DNA from 2 places in the Streptomyces kunmingensis genome. Region 1 is predicted to be linked to the other one. Evidence: riboswitches for the same ligand, from Rfam matches in the RefSeq annotation. Region 1 holds a riboswitch; the other holds the start of a gene.

Region 1 (7,117 bases):
GTCATCGGGGACGGGGTGCGACCGGGCAACACGGGCCGCGGCTACGTCCTGCGACGCCTGGTGCGCCGCGCCCTCACCGTCCTGTGGTGTGACGACCCCTCGCGTCAACTGGGCGATCTGCAAGGGGAGTTGTACCGGCACACCCTCGGTCACTTCGGTCAGACGACGGACCCCGACGAGGTGCGCCGCGTCCTGCTCGACGAGGAACGCCGGTTCGGCCTGCTCCTCGAGCGCGGCCGGCAGGTGCTCTCCCGTCCGCGTTTCCGGGGCCCGCTCGACGAGGAGGATCTGCACTACCTGCACGACACGCACGGTCTGCCCCGGGACCTGGTGCTGAGCCTGCGGCCCCAGGACTCGTAGCACCGATGTCGACCTGTCAGTCGCGGTCGGCCCGTACGTCGCCGTTCACCGTGGCGAGCGCCATGGTGCGGTCGGGCCGACCGCTGCCGGTGGGGACCGAGATCAGGGGCCGGCCGTGGTCCGTGGTGGCCGTCACCCGGTAGGCGGGGGAGTCGTGGGGGACGGCGACGTCCACGGAGCCGTTGACGGTGCGCCCGGAGATCCGGTGCGGGGCGGTGGCGCAGCCGAGTGTGACGTCGCCGTTGACCGTACGCGCGCGCAGTGCCGACGCGCTTACGTCTGTCGCGTGCACGGAACCGTTCCGGGTCGCGAGCCGCACCGGCGCGCCGCCGTTGCCCGAACCGGCCACCGTCACATCGCCGTTGACGGTGGTCAGGTCCAGGGAGCCGGTCACTCCGGCGACGTCGATGCCGGCGTTGCGGGCGGTGACGGTCACCGCGGTGCCGGCGGGGACCTCGATCTCCGGCATACGCGGGCAGGGTCGGTCGGACCGGTGGTCGGACCCGTCCTCGAACCGGTCGTCGGAGCCGTCCTCGGGCTGGTCGTCGGGCCCGTGGCACGACAGGTCGAGGACCTGGGTGCGGCCGTCCCGGGACCAGTCAGGGGAGACGGCCGGGTCGACGCGGATCCGGTCGCCGTCCGTCGGCCGCAGGCGCAGCCCGTTGTCCGTGGTGATCGTCAGCCGGCGATCCGAGGAGGCCAACTCGGCTCCCTCGAAAGGGGATCGGGGCTGCGGGTCGGAGCTCGTGCACCCCGCGAGGAGAGGGATCGCCGCCATCCCGGCAACCCCGACGGCCAGGTACCGGGCGGATGACTTCATCGCTGCCTTCATGGTGACCGACTGCCCCGTACGGCGCTCCGCTCACACGATCACCGCGGGGTCCCCGCTCTCCGCCCGGACGGCGGAGAGCGGGGCGGCGAGCTCACTGCCGAACCCTCCCGGGAGGGGCTCGGGCCGAACCGCCGTCGCACGAACTCCCCTGAACAGCCGAAATGAAACTGAACAGCGAGGAGGAAACGCAAAAAGGTTGCCTCAGAGCGTGCCGTCGCCCCGTGCGATCCGCACGTCGTCCAGTGCGATCCGCACCGCCGCCTCCGCGTGCAGCCGCGCCGTGGGGAAGACCGCGACAGGACTGTCCTCGGCGCCGATCAGCAGCTCGATCTCGGTACAGCCCAGGACGATGCCCTCGGCGCCCGCCTCGACGAGGTGCGCGATGACCTCCTGATACGCGGCGCGCGAGGCGTCACGGACCACGCCGAGGCACAACTCCTCGTAGATCACCCGGTGGACGAGAGCCCGCCCGGCGTCATCGGGTACGAGCACGTCGAGGCCGCGCTGTTCGAGCCGGCCCCGGTAGAAGTCCTGCTCCATCGTGAACGCGGTGCCCAGCAGGCCGACCCGCTTCATGCCCGCCGCGCGGACCGCGTCGGCCGTCGCGTCGGCCAGGTGGATCAGGGGAACGGCCGTGGCCGCCTGAACCTGGTCGGCGACCTTGTGCATGGTGTTGGTGCACAACAGCATCAGGTCGGCGCCGGCCGCCTCCAGGCGCCGGGCCGCCTCGGCGAGGATCTGACCGGCCTCCGCCCAGCGCCCCTGGACCTGCAATCGCTCGATCTCCGCGAAGTCCACGGAGTAGAGCACGCACTGCGCCGAATGCAGCCCGCCGAGCCGCTCCCGCGTCAGCTCGTTCACCAGCCGGTAGTACTCGGCTGTCGACTCCCAGCTCATTCCGCCGATCAACCCGATGGTCTTCGTCTTCATAAGCGAACTCTACGTCGGACGGTCACCTCATAAGCAAGGCTTATTCCTGGCCCAAGGTGGGGTGCTGTCGGAGCCTGGCGAGGCGGCGGCTAATGTTCGCACCGGTACTGCCCGACACGGGGTGCCCCGCGGCTATGACGGGGCTGAGATCACACCCGTAGAACCTGAACCAGTTAGCACTGGCGGAGGGATGTCAGCGATGTCGATGCCGCACGCTTCCATGGAGCCGCACGCCGCCGAGCGGCGCAGCGAGTCCGCCTTCGACGGACGGATGCCCGCCGCGCCGGGGGACTGGCGGCCCGAGGCGCGAGGGATCGCCCCGGTCCCCGAGAACCACCGGTACGGCGGGGCGGGGCGGCTGTTCACCGTGTGGTTCGCGCCCAACCTGACCATGAGCGGCGTCTTCACCGGCACCGTCGGCATCGCCCTCGGCCTGGACTTCGCCACCGCCCTCGCGGCCGTGGTCCTCGGCACCGTGCTCGGCGCCGTGCCCACCGCGTACCTCGGCACGTGGGGCAGCCGCACCGGAGCCGGTCAACTCCCGCTGGCCCGCCTCGCGTTCGGCCGGGGCGTCGTCGTCCCCGGCACCCTGCAATGGCTGTCGTCGATCGCCTGGGACGCGCTCATCGGCCTGTTCGGCGGCGACGCGCTCGCCCGGCTCTGCGGCTGGCCGTTCTGGCTGGGGGCGCTCGTGATGATGACCGCCCAGGGCGCCCTCGGGGCGCTGGGCTACGAGGCGATCCACCGCCTGCAGAAGTGGATGACGGCCGTCCTGGCGGTCGCGTTCTGCGCCCTGGCGCTGCGCCTCGCGCATGCGGGCGTCACACCCGTGAGCCATGGCGGCGCGCACGGGGCGGACCGCGTCGGGGCCTTCGCCCTGACCACCACCATCGCGCTGAGCCTGGCCGTCTCCTGGGCGCCGTACGCCAGTGACTTCAGCCGCTACCTGCCCCGCGCCACCTCCGCCTCCCGCATGTTCTGGTGCACGCTGGCGGGCGTCGTCGTGTCCTTCACCGCCGTGCAGGCGCTCGGCCTCTGGGGCGCCTCCGTCTTCACCGACCAGACCGCGCACGGTGTCGACACGCTGCTGGGCGGCGGTGTGCTCGGCTCGGCCGGTCTCCTGGCCGTGGCGCTGGCCGCGCTGTGCAGCAACGCGATGAACGACTACAGCGGTTCGCTCGCCCTGCAGGTCATCGGCGCCCGCGTGCCGCGCCCGCTCGCCGCCGGACTTGCCGCACTCCTCGGGTTCCCCCTGGTCCTGTGGATGCACGCCGCCGACACCGCCGCCCGCTTCCAGAACGTGCTCCTGTTCGTCGGGTACTGGATCCCCGGGTTCGTCGCGGTCGTCCTCGTCGACTGGCTGGCCCGCGCCCGCGCGCGCAACGGCACCCCCCTCGACCTCGCCGTCGAACAGTCCCGCCGGCAACCTTTCCTGCCCGCCCTGTTGGCGTTCCTCGCCGCGTTCGCCGCCACGGTCCCGTTCATGAACACGAGCCTCTACGTCGGCCCCGTGGCCGAGGCGCTGCACGGCGCGGATCTCGGCTACTACGTCGCGTTCGTCGTAGGGTTCGGTATCTACGCGCCGATCAGGATGCGGGGGAGCGCGGCGGGCGGCGTTGCGCGTCGAGCCTCCTGAAGCGGGACCTTCTTGCGTTATGGGCAAGATGTTATGCGTCGTGAGCGAGATTGCGTACCGTCGGTCCTATGACGCACCACGTATCCGCAGGTCACCACGGGTCTCACGCCGACACCCGCTCCCACTCCCACGGCTCGGACCCGGGGGACGACCTCGCGCAGATCCTCGACCTCGACGCCGAACTCTTCGCGCCCTACCTGGCCGCGACCACCCGCCGGATCGCGGACCTCTCGAAGGGCGGCGTCCGGCACATCGTGGACCTCGGAGCGGGCACCGGCGCCGGTACCTTCGCGCTCCTCGAGCGGTTCCCCGACGCCCGGGTCACCGCCGTCGACAGTTCGGCCGCGATGCTGGAACAGCTGACGCGGGCCGCTGCCGCCAAGGACGTGGCCGCGCGGGTGCGCCCGCTCCAGGCCGACGCGGGAGCGAGCCTGCCCGGCATCGGCGACGCCGACCTCGTCTGGGCCTCGGCCTCCCTCCACCACCTGGACGACCCGGCCGCCGCCCTGGCCGCCGTCTTCGCCGCGCTGCGTCCCGGCGGACTCCTCGCCGTCGCCGAACTGGACGGGATGCCGCGCTTCCTGCCCGACGACGCCGTGCCGGACCGTGTCGGCCTCGAAGCCCGCTGCCGTGCGGCGCTCGCGGGCCTGCACGCCGAGCAGGTGCCGCACCTGGGATCCGACTGGGCCGCCGCGCTGACAGGGGCCGGCTTCGCCATCGAGCACGAGCGCACTGAAGAGTTGCGCGTGGACGCGGACACGCCGCTGCCCGAGAGCGCCGGACGCTATGCGTATCTCACCCTGCGCCGCATCCGCGAGGCCGTCGACGGACTGGTCGACGCCGCCGACCTCGTAGCGTTCGACGCTCTTCTGGACGGCGGTGCGCAGGATGTACGCCACCGTGCCGACCTCGTCGTGCGCTCGACACGAGAGCTGTACATCGCGCGCCGTCCTTGAAGCTTTCCGGCCATGGCCCCTCCACCGGCCCGCACGCGGCTCGCCTACGATCTGCGGCGTGTGCGCAAATGTCATGGTCGCGGAAGACGACGAGAAGCAGGCCGAGTTGGTCCGCCGCTATCTGGAGCGGGAGGGCCACGCCGTCACCGTCGTTCGCGACGGGCGGCAGGCCATCGAGGAGGTCCGGCACCGCGAACCCGACCTCCTCGTCCTCGATGTGATGATGCCGCGCGCCGACGGCCTGGACGTCGTACGGGTCCTGCGGGCCGAGGCGCGCGAGGTGCCGGTGCTGATGCTGACGGCGCGCAGCACCGAGGACGATCTGCTGCTCGGCCTCGACCTGGGGGCCGACGACTACATGACGAAGCCGTACAGCCCCCGCGAGCTGATGGCGCGGGTGCGCACGTTGCTGCGGCGCACCCGCCGGGGCGGTCTCCCCTCGCCCGGCTCCACGGAGTTCAGGGTCGGCTCGCTGGTCGTCGACCCCGACCGGCACGAGGTGTCGGTGGACGGCGCGCCGGTGGAGTGCACGCCGGGCGAGTTCCGGCTCCTTGCGGCGATGGCGGCCGAACCCGGCCGGGTCTTCAGCAGGCAGCTGCTCCTCGCCGAACTGCACGGATTCGACCGGTACATAGGCGACCGCACGGTCGACGTGCACGTCATGAACCTCCGCAAGAAGATCGAACCCGAACCCCGCCGCCCCGTCCGCCTGCTCACCGTGTTCGGCGTCGGCTACAAGCTGACGGACCCGGCGAAGGGGGCCCGCGATGCGTCGGCGTAGGACGGACGGGGACCACCGGACGAGCCCGCGGACCGGGCGGCCACCGCTGCGCAAGAGCCTGCGCGGAAGGCTGCTCGGAGTCTCCGTCCTGGTCGCCACCTGTTCCGTCGCGGCGACGGCCTGGCTCGCCGTGCAGACCACCTCCGGTGCCATCAAGCAGGAGCAGGGCCAGAACCTCGCCGACGACACCCGGATCTACGACACCCTCCTCGGCTACGCCGCCACGCACTCCCGGTGGGACGGCGTCGACGCGACCGTGCACGAACTGGCCCGCACCACCGGACGGCACATCACCCTCACCACGCAGGCGCGCAGACCGCTCGCCGACTCGGCCGGGCACACCCCGGCGGCCACGCTGCCCGCACAGGCCTCGGCCACCGTCGACCCGCTGTCCGTCGACACGGCGCTCGCCGCCGGCCGGACCGGGACGTCGGACGCGGCGGCGGACCGGATCGACGCACGCGCCGTCGGCCCGTTCCGGCTGCCCGCCGCAGAACGGTCGCAGCTGCGCGCCCTCGCCGAGCGGCACAGGTCGTGCCTGCGTACGGACGGGGTCGCGGCCGATGTCGTGGTGGGCCCGAGCGGGCGCCCCCGGGTGGAGACCGTCGGTTCCGGGGCCGACGCATCGGGCGCCGTCAAGTGCACGACGGACGCCCTCGACCGGCCGACGACGACGGAGCGCAAGGCGCTCACCGCACTGACCCGGCTCACCAACTCCTGCCTCGAGCGGCAGAGCCACTACCGCGTCGACCTCGCCCTCGACCTGACCTGGCAGCAAGGAGCGCGCCCCGCGGCACAGGACAAGGCGACCGAGGCGGCCCGTGACGCGGCCCCGGCCCCCGTCCCCGCCGTGACAGGAGTGGAGGGCGACCGCACCGTGGCCTCCTGCGTGGGCACGGCACGCCGCGAACAGCTCACCTCGTACGTCGCCGCGCCCGTGCTCCTGTTCATCGGCGACCAGGGCGGCACCACCGTCCCGGGGTTCGACCTGTCCCCGCTGAACACGGCGAAGATCGCGGGCGTCGCCGCGCTCGTCCTCGCCCTGACCGTCGGCGCCTCCGTCCTGGCGGGCACCCGCCTGGTGCGGCCGCTCTACGCGCTGACCGGCGCGGCCCAGCGGATGAAGGACGGCCGGGAGACCCAGCCGGTACCGGTGACGACGGACAACGAGATCGGCCGGCTCGCGGCGGCCTTCAACGACATGTCGGCGCACCGCACGCGCCTGGAGGAGCAGCGCAAGGCGATGGTGAGCGACGTCGCCCACGAACTGCGCACGCCACTGAGCACCATCCGCGGCTGGCTGGAGGCGGCGCAGGACGGGGTCGCCGAACCCGATCCGGCGTTCATCGACTCGCTCCTCGAAGAGGCCGTGCAACTGCAACACCTCATCGACGACCTCCAGGACCTGGCCGCCGCGGACGCGGACACCCTGCGCCTGCACCCGCGGCCGGTGCGCGTGGAGGAACTGCTCGGCCAGGTCGCCGCGGCCCACCACGTACGCGCGGAGACAGTCGGTGTCACCTTGTCCGTGGCCCAACCCGCCGCGCCTGTACCGGAGTTGGCGGCCGACCCGGTCCGGCTGCGGCAGGCGGTCGCCAATCTCGTGTCGAACGCGATACGCC
Region 2 (7,117 bases), on a different contig from region 1:
TTGCGCTCGCCCTTCGGGGTTTTCGGCGCGGAGAACTCGAAGGAGTACGTCGCCTTCCCCGCCGCGAGCATGTCGCGCACGGTGCGGGCTCGATCAGTCCTGGTGGAAGGGGTGCCAAGGGCCATACGGGCAGGTTACTGAGGGAATCCGGTAGCCCCTAATCCCCGTCCACCTTGCGGACAGCCGGGCGCGACGCCGCTTCTCGGAGGCGCTGTGCGGGGGTCACACCGAGCGCAGGCGCTTGGCGAACTCGGCCGCCGCGGCCGCCGGATCGTCGGCCTCCGTGAGGGCGCGGACCACGACGACGCGACGGGCACCCGCGTCCAGGACCTCGTCCAGGTTCCCCAGGTCGATGCCGCCGATGGCGAACCAGGGGCGGTCGGTGCCCAGGCCGGCGGTGTGGCGCACCAGGTCGAGGCCAGGCGCGTGCCGGCCGGGCTTGGTCGGGGTCGGCCAGCAGGGGCCGGTGCAGAAGTAGTCCACGCCCTCCTGGACGGCGGCCGCGGCGGCCTCCGCGGCGGCGTGCGTGGAGCGGCCTATGAGGACGTCCTCGCCGAGCAGGGCGCGGGCCGCGGGGACGGGCAGGTCGCCCTGGCCCAGGTGCAGGACGTCGGAGCCGCTCGCGTGCGCGACGTCCGCCCGGTCGTTGACCGCGAAGAGCTTGCCGTGGCGGCGGGCCGCCTCGGCGAACACGGCGAGGTGCTCCAGCTCCTCGCCTGCCTCCATGCCCTTGTCGCGCAGCTGCACGATGTCCACGCCGCCGGAGAGCACGGCGTCGAGGAACTCCGGCAGGTCTCCCTGGCGCTTGCGGGCGTCGGTGCACAGGTAGAGCCGGGCATCGGCGAGCAGGGCGCGCTTCGGGTCGGCCATGGGACATCCCCCGTTGTGTCGGTGGCGTGCGCACCACGAAGCCCGTGGTGCGCACGCCGGACGGTTGTCAGGTCAGACGGCGAGCGCCTGGGCGCGGCGCTTCACCTCCGTGCCGCGATTCTCGCTCAAGGCCTGCGCGGGCGTCCCCGGCAGGCTCGGGTCGGGGGTGAAGAGCCACTCCAGCATCTCCGCGTCGCTGAAGCCGTCGTCCCGCAGGAGCGTCAAGGTGCCGGTGAGGCCCTTGACGATCTTGTCGCCGTCGATGAAGGCGGCGGGCACGTGCAACGCCCTGTTCTCACCACGGCGTACGGCGATCACCTGGCCCTCCTTCACCAGCTGTCGCACACGCGTCACCTCGATGCCGAACTGCTCGGCGATGTCGGGAAGGGTGAGCCAGTCGGGGACGAGAGCATCGATCTTTGCGTCAATCTCGGTCACGGGACAAGCGTGCCATCCCGCACTGACAGTCGGAAGTCGGGGCGGGCTGACCAGGTGTTTCCGTGCCCGGTGGCGGTCACGCCACGGCGGATTTCAGGGGCTGGGCCGGATCGGCCAGGCGGTCCGGGTCCAGGACGGTGCCCGCCTCGATGAGCTTGCGGCCCTGGGCCAGATCGCGGGGTTTGCCGACCGCCAGCACGCCGACCAGAGCGCCCTCGCGCAGCCAGCACACCGACCAGGCCGCGCCGGCCGGGTCGCCGCGCCACACCGTCGTGTCGGCGGCGCCGTGATGGCCCGCGTACTGCACGAATCGGCCGAACTGCTCGGACCAGAAGTAGGGCACCGGGTCGTACACCGCCGGTGTCTCACCGATGATGTTCGCCGCGACGGTGCGCGGCCCCTGTAGGGCGTTGTCCCAGTGGTGGACCAGCAGACGCTCGCCGTAGCGCCCCGAAGGGAACGAGGAGCAGTCCCCGACGGCGTACACGTCCGGCACGGAGGTCCGCAGGCCCGCGTCGGCCACCACTTCGCGGTGGACACCCAGCTCGATGCCGGAGCCGGCCAGCCAGCCCGTGGCCGGGCGGGCGCCGATGCCGATGACGACGGCTCCGGCGGGCAGCCGCGTCCCGTCGTCCAGAGTGACGAAGCCCGGCTCGACGCTCTCCACGCGCGCGCGGGTGCGCAGTCGGGCTCCCGCGTCCGCGTACCAGGCCGCCATGGGGGCGGCGACCTCGGCGGGCAGTGCCCCGGCCAGCGGCCGCTCGGCCGCCTCCACGACAGTGACCCGGCAGCCGGCCTCGCGGGCGGCGGTGGCGAACTCGGCGCCGATCCACCCGGCGCCCACGACCACCACGTCACGCTGCTCGGCGAGGACGGGCCGCAGCCGCTCGGCGTCGTCCAGGGTGCGCAGCAGATGTACGCCGGGGACGCTCTCCGCGCCCGGCAGCCGGACCGGTTCGGCGCCGGTGGCGACGACCAGGACGTCGTAGGCGACCGGGCCCGTGGCCGTGTCCAGTTCGTGGTCGCCGGGCCGCAGCCCCGTGACCTCCCGGCCCAGCTCCAGAGTGACGCCGAGCGCCTCGAAGTCCACGTCGAAGGCCGAGCCGTCGGCCTTGCCGAGCAGGACGGCCTTGGACAGCGGCGGCCGGTCGTAGGGCCGGTGCGGCTCCGCGCCGATCAGCGTGACCCTGCCGGGAAAGCCCTGTTCACGCAGGGCCACGGCCGTCTGCACGCCGGCCATGCCCGCGCCGACGACGACGACGTGCCGCTGTCCCTGAGGTGTCCCGTTGCCGCTCCGCTGCTCGCTCACCGGATCACCTTAGGCACTTGATCTTGCGTCAGTCAGCGACGCGGACCACTCCCGGGCCGTGACGTCCTGCACACGTGTCACCGGTTTAGCGATCAAGCGGCCCTGCCTGCCACTGGCGGCCGTACTTACTGAGGGTCGTGCGCAGGAGTTAGGGTGACGGCGTAAAGCACTCGCGGGAGCCCGTACGCAGCGGGCTGAGAGGGAGGCTGGGCGGCCTCCGACCGTACGAACCTGATCCGGGTCATGCCGGCGAAGGGAGGGGCTGGACGCCCATGTCGCGTACTCCACCCGAAGCCACCGACGTACTGGTCGTCGGTGGCGGCATCATCGGTCTGGTCACCGCCTGGCGGGCCGCGCAGCGCGGTCTGTCCGTCGCGGTCGTGGACCCCGAACCGGGCGGCGGTGCCGCCCAGGTGGCGGCCGGCATGCTGGCCGCCGTCACCGAACTGCACTACGGCGAGCAGACGCTGCTGAGTCTCAATGTCGAGTCCGCGCGCCGCTATCCGCAGTTCGCGGCCGAGCTGTCCGAGGCCAGCGGCAAGGATCTCGGCTACCGCGCGTGCGGCACGCTGGCGGTCGCGCTGGACGCGGACGACCGGGCGCACCTGCGTGAACTGCACGCGCTGCAAAGGAAGTCGGGTCTGGAGTCCGAGTGGCTGTCGGGCCGCGACTGCCGCCGTCTGGAGCCGATGCTCGCGCCGGGCGTACGCGGGGGCCTGCGGGTCGACGGTGACCACCAGATCGACCCGAGAAGGCTCGCGGACGCCCTTGTGACGGCCTGCGAGCGTGCGGGCGTGGTCTTCCACCGGTCGCGGGCCGAGCGGCTCTCTGTCGTACGGGACCGGGCGCGCGGCGTCCTGCTGAGCGGGGGCGACGAGCTCGCGGCCGGGCAGACCGTGCTCGCGGCGGGCAGCCACAGCGGGCGGCTCGCGGGGGTGCCGGACGAGGTACGGCCGCCCGTCCGCCCGGTCAAGGGCCAGGTCCTGCGGCTGACCGTGCCCCCTCGGTACGCGCCGTTCCTCAGCCGCACGGTCCGCGCGGTCGTCCGCGGCAGCCACCTCTACCTGGTGCCGCGCGTCAGCGGCGAGCTCGTCGTGGGCGCGACCAGCGAGGAGCTCGGCTGGGACACGACGGTCACGGCGGGCGGGGTCTACGAGCTTCTGAGGGATGCGCACGAACTCGTCCCCGGCATCACGGAACTGCCCCTGACCGAGACCTGCGCGGGTCTGCGCCCCGGCTCGCCGGACAACGCGCCGCTGCTCGGCCCGACGGCCCTGCCCGGCCTCCTCCTGGCCACCGGCCACCACCGCAACGGCGTGCTGCTCACGCCGGTCACCGGGGACGCCATGGCGCAGGTCCTGACCACCGGCGAACTCCCGGAGGAAGCTCGCCCGTTCACCCCCGGGCGGTTCTCCGGCCAAGGGCCCGGCGCCCTCAGTGACGTCTCCATGGAGCAGCCCGCATGAACGTATCGCTCAACGGTGAGCCGCGCGCGGTGACCGCCGACCTCACCCTCGAAGCCCTCGTCACCACGCTCACCACAGCGCACTCCGGCGTCGCCGCCGCCCTCAACGAGACCGTCGTCCCGCGCACCCAGTGGGCCGCGACCGCGCTCCGCGAGGGGGACCGCGTCGAGGTCCTCACAGCCGTACAAGGAGGCTGACTCGTCCATGGCCGACGACGCTTTCGTCCTCGGGGACACCACGTACTCCTCGCGCCTGATCATGGGCACGGGAGGCGCCCCGAGCCTCGACATCCTGGAACGCGCCCTGACCGCTTCCGGCACCGAACTCACCACAGTGGCGATGCGCCGCGTGAACGCGACCGTGCACGGCTCCGTCCTGTCCGTCCTGGAAAAACTCGACATACAGGTCCTGCCGAACACGGCGGGCTGCTTCACCGCCGGCGAGGCGGTCCTCACGGCCCGCCTCGCGCGCGAGGCGCTCGGCACGAACCTGGTCAAACTCGAGGTCATCGCCGATGAGCGCACCCTGCTGCCCGACCCGATCGAGACTCTGGACGCCGCCGAGACCCTGGTCGACGACGGCTTCACGGTCCTCCCCTACACGAACGACGACCCGGTGCTCGCCCGCAAGCTGGAGGACGTGGGCTGCGCGGCGATCATGCCGCTCGGCTCCCCCATCGGCTCCGGGCTCGGCATCCGCAACCCGCACAACTTCCAGCTGATCACCGAGCACGCGCGCGTGCCGGTGATCCTGGACGCGGGCGCGGGCACGGCCTCCGACGTGGCACTCGCCATGGAGCTGGGCTGCGCGGGTGTGATGCTCGCCTCTGCGGTGACCCGCGCGCAGGAGCCGGTGCTCATGGCCGAGGGCATGCGGCACGCGGTGGAGGCGGGCCGGCTCGCGTTCCGGGCGGGCCGCATCCCCAAGCGGCACTTCGCGGAGGCCTCCTCACCCACCCAGGGCCGCGCCCACCTCGACCCGGAGCGCCCGGCCTTCTGACAGGGTCACAGCTCTGCTGCAGTACGGGCCCGGTCCCGCAGCGGGCAGGGGGCCTGTCAGTCACTCCTCGTACACTCACCAGCGTGGACACGACCCTTCAGGACCCGTTGCTCGGGCATGTGCTCGACGGCCGGTACCGCGTCGACGCACGCATCGCGGTCGGCGGGATGGCCACGGTCTACCGGGCCGTGGACACCCGCCTCGACCGCGTGCTCGCGCTCAAGGTGATGCACCCCTCGCTGGCCACGGACGCGACGTTCGTCGAGCGTTTCATCCGCGAGGCCAAGTCGGTGGCCCGCCTCGACCACCCGAACGTCGTGGGCGTCTACGACCAGGGCGCCGAGGGCGCGTACGTCTATCTGGCGATGGAGTACATCGCGGGCTGCACGCTCCGCGACGTCCTGCGGGACCGTGGTGCGCTCAAGCCCCGTGCGGCGCTGGACATCCTGGAGCCGGTGCTCGCCGCGCTCGGGGCGGCGCACCGTGCGGGCTTCGTGCACCGCGACATGAAGCCGGAGAACGTCCTGATAGGGGACGACGGCCGGGTGAAGGTGGCGGACTTCGGGCTGGTCCGGGCGGTGGACACCGTCACGAACACCACCGGGACACTCCTCGGCACGGTCTCGTACCTGGCGCCGGAGCAGATAGAGGACGGTACGGCGACGCCCGGCGTGGACGTCTACGCGTGCGGGGTGGTCCTCTACGAGATGCTGACCGGCGGCAAGCCGCACTCCGGCGACACCCCGGCCCAGATCCTCTACAAGCATCTGAACGAGGACGTCCCCCCGCCTTCCACGGCCGTACCCGGCCTGCCCCCCGCGATCGACAACCTGGTCGCGTCGGCCACGGCGCGCAACCCGCAGGTCCGCCCGCACGACGCGGTGGCCCTCCTCGCCCACGTCCGCGAAGCGCGTTCCGCGCTGACCGAGGCTGAGCTGGACACGGCGCCGCCGCAGGCGCGGGACGCGGAGCACGCGGGTGCGGACGACCGTACGAGTGTGCTCCCGCGCGCGGTGCAGTTGCCGCTGCCCGCGGAGGAGGACGGTTTCCACCGCACGAGCCGCCTGGAGAGTCCGCCTCCGTCACCCCCGGCACCCGCACGCCGCAGGGGCGGCAGGCCGCGCCGCGGCACGTTCGCCATCATCGCGGCGCTCCTCTTGGTCCTCGGGGTCGGCGCGGGCGTCTGGTACATCAACTCGGGCCAGTTCACCAAGGTCCCGCCCCTGCTGGCCAAGACCGAGGCCCAGGCGAAGCAGCGCCTGGACGAGGCGGGCCTGCGAGCCGGCGGCAAGACCACGTACAAGTACAGCGACGCGTACAAGCGCGGCACCGTCATGGCCACGGACCCGGAGGCCAACGCCCGTATCCGTGACGACGGGACGGTGAACCTGACGGTGTCCAAGGGCCCGAAGACGGTCAAGGTCCCCGACCTGGAGGGCACGCGTCTCGCGACGGCGAAGAGCGACCTCGAGAACCGGGGTCTGGCGCCGGGCATGGTCACCAAGAAGTTCAGCGAGGACATCGCCAAGGGCGCCGTGATCAGCACGGACCCGGAGGCGGGCTCGACCCGGACCTCCGGTTCCGCGGTCGCCCTGGTCGTCTCCAAGGGCCCGCCGGTCGACGTCCCCGACGTCACGGGCGAGTCCGAGGACGACGCCGTGGCCGAGCTGGAGGAGGCCGGTCTCGAGGCGGAGATCGCCACGGCTCGGGTGACTTCCGACGAGGACAAGGGTGACGTGGCCCGTCAGTCCCCCAGCGAGGGTCAGCTCTCCGAGGGCGACACGGTGACCCTGACGATCTCCAAGGGGCCTCCGATGGTCGAGGTGCCTGACGTCACGGGCATGAGTGTCGATGACGCGCACGACAAGCTTGAAGGTGCGGGGTTCGAGGTGGACGAGGAGCGGGGGATTCTCGGGCTCTTCGGTGACACGGTGCGGAGTCAGTCCGTGGAGGCCGGCGAGGAGGCCCCCAAGGGCTCCACGATCAAAATCACCATCCGCTGACAGCTCCTTCGCCGGAGGGGCCGGAGACGATT

What was found. Region 1 has a riboswitch for thiamine pyrophosphate ahead of ABD366_RS05955 (purine-cytosine permease family protein). Riboswitches for the same ligand answer to the same signal wherever they lie in the genome.
Region 2: it holds a riboswitch for thiamine pyrophosphate, as region 1 does, so the genes downstream of both, thiO (glycine oxidase ThiO) here and ABD366_RS05955 (purine-cytosine permease family protein) in region 1, are expected to answer to the same signal.

What each region holds. Positions count from the first base shown of each region.
Region 1 covers NZ_BAAATS010000005.1:158,821-165,937, reverse strand. The annotation lists gene ABD366_RS05970 (alanine--tRNA ligase-related protein) at 1-360, shown strand, start outside; gene ABD366_RS05965 (DUF4097 family beta strand repeat-containing protein) at 377-1,063, opposite strand; gene ABD366_RS05960 (aspartate/glutamate racemase family protein) at 1,394-2,122, opposite strand; TPP riboswitch at 2,230-2,330, shown strand; gene ABD366_RS05955 (purine-cytosine permease family protein) at 2,322-3,758, shown strand; gene ABD366_RS05950 (class I SAM-dependent methyltransferase) at 3,827-4,714, shown strand; gene ABD366_RS05945 (response regulator transcription factor) at 4,773-5,495, shown strand; gene ABD366_RS05940 (sensor histidine kinase) at 5,482-7,117, shown strand, end outside.
Region 2 covers NZ_BAAATS010000001.1:24,929-32,045, reverse strand. The annotation lists gene metF (methylenetetrahydrofolate reductase [NAD(P)H]) at 1-125, opposite strand, end outside; gene thiE (thiamine phosphate synthase) at 223-870, opposite strand; gene ABD366_RS00145 (Rv2175c family DNA-binding protein) at 943-1,308, opposite strand; gene ABD366_RS00140 (NAD(P)/FAD-dependent oxidoreductase) at 1,385-2,617, opposite strand; TPP riboswitch at 2,780-2,892, shown strand; gene thiO (glycine oxidase ThiO) at 2,890-4,083, shown strand; gene thiS (sulfur carrier protein ThiS) at 4,080-4,280, shown strand; gene ABD366_RS00125 (thiazole synthase) at 4,288-5,082, shown strand; gene pknB (Stk1 family PASTA domain-containing Ser/Thr kinase) at 5,166-7,085, shown strand.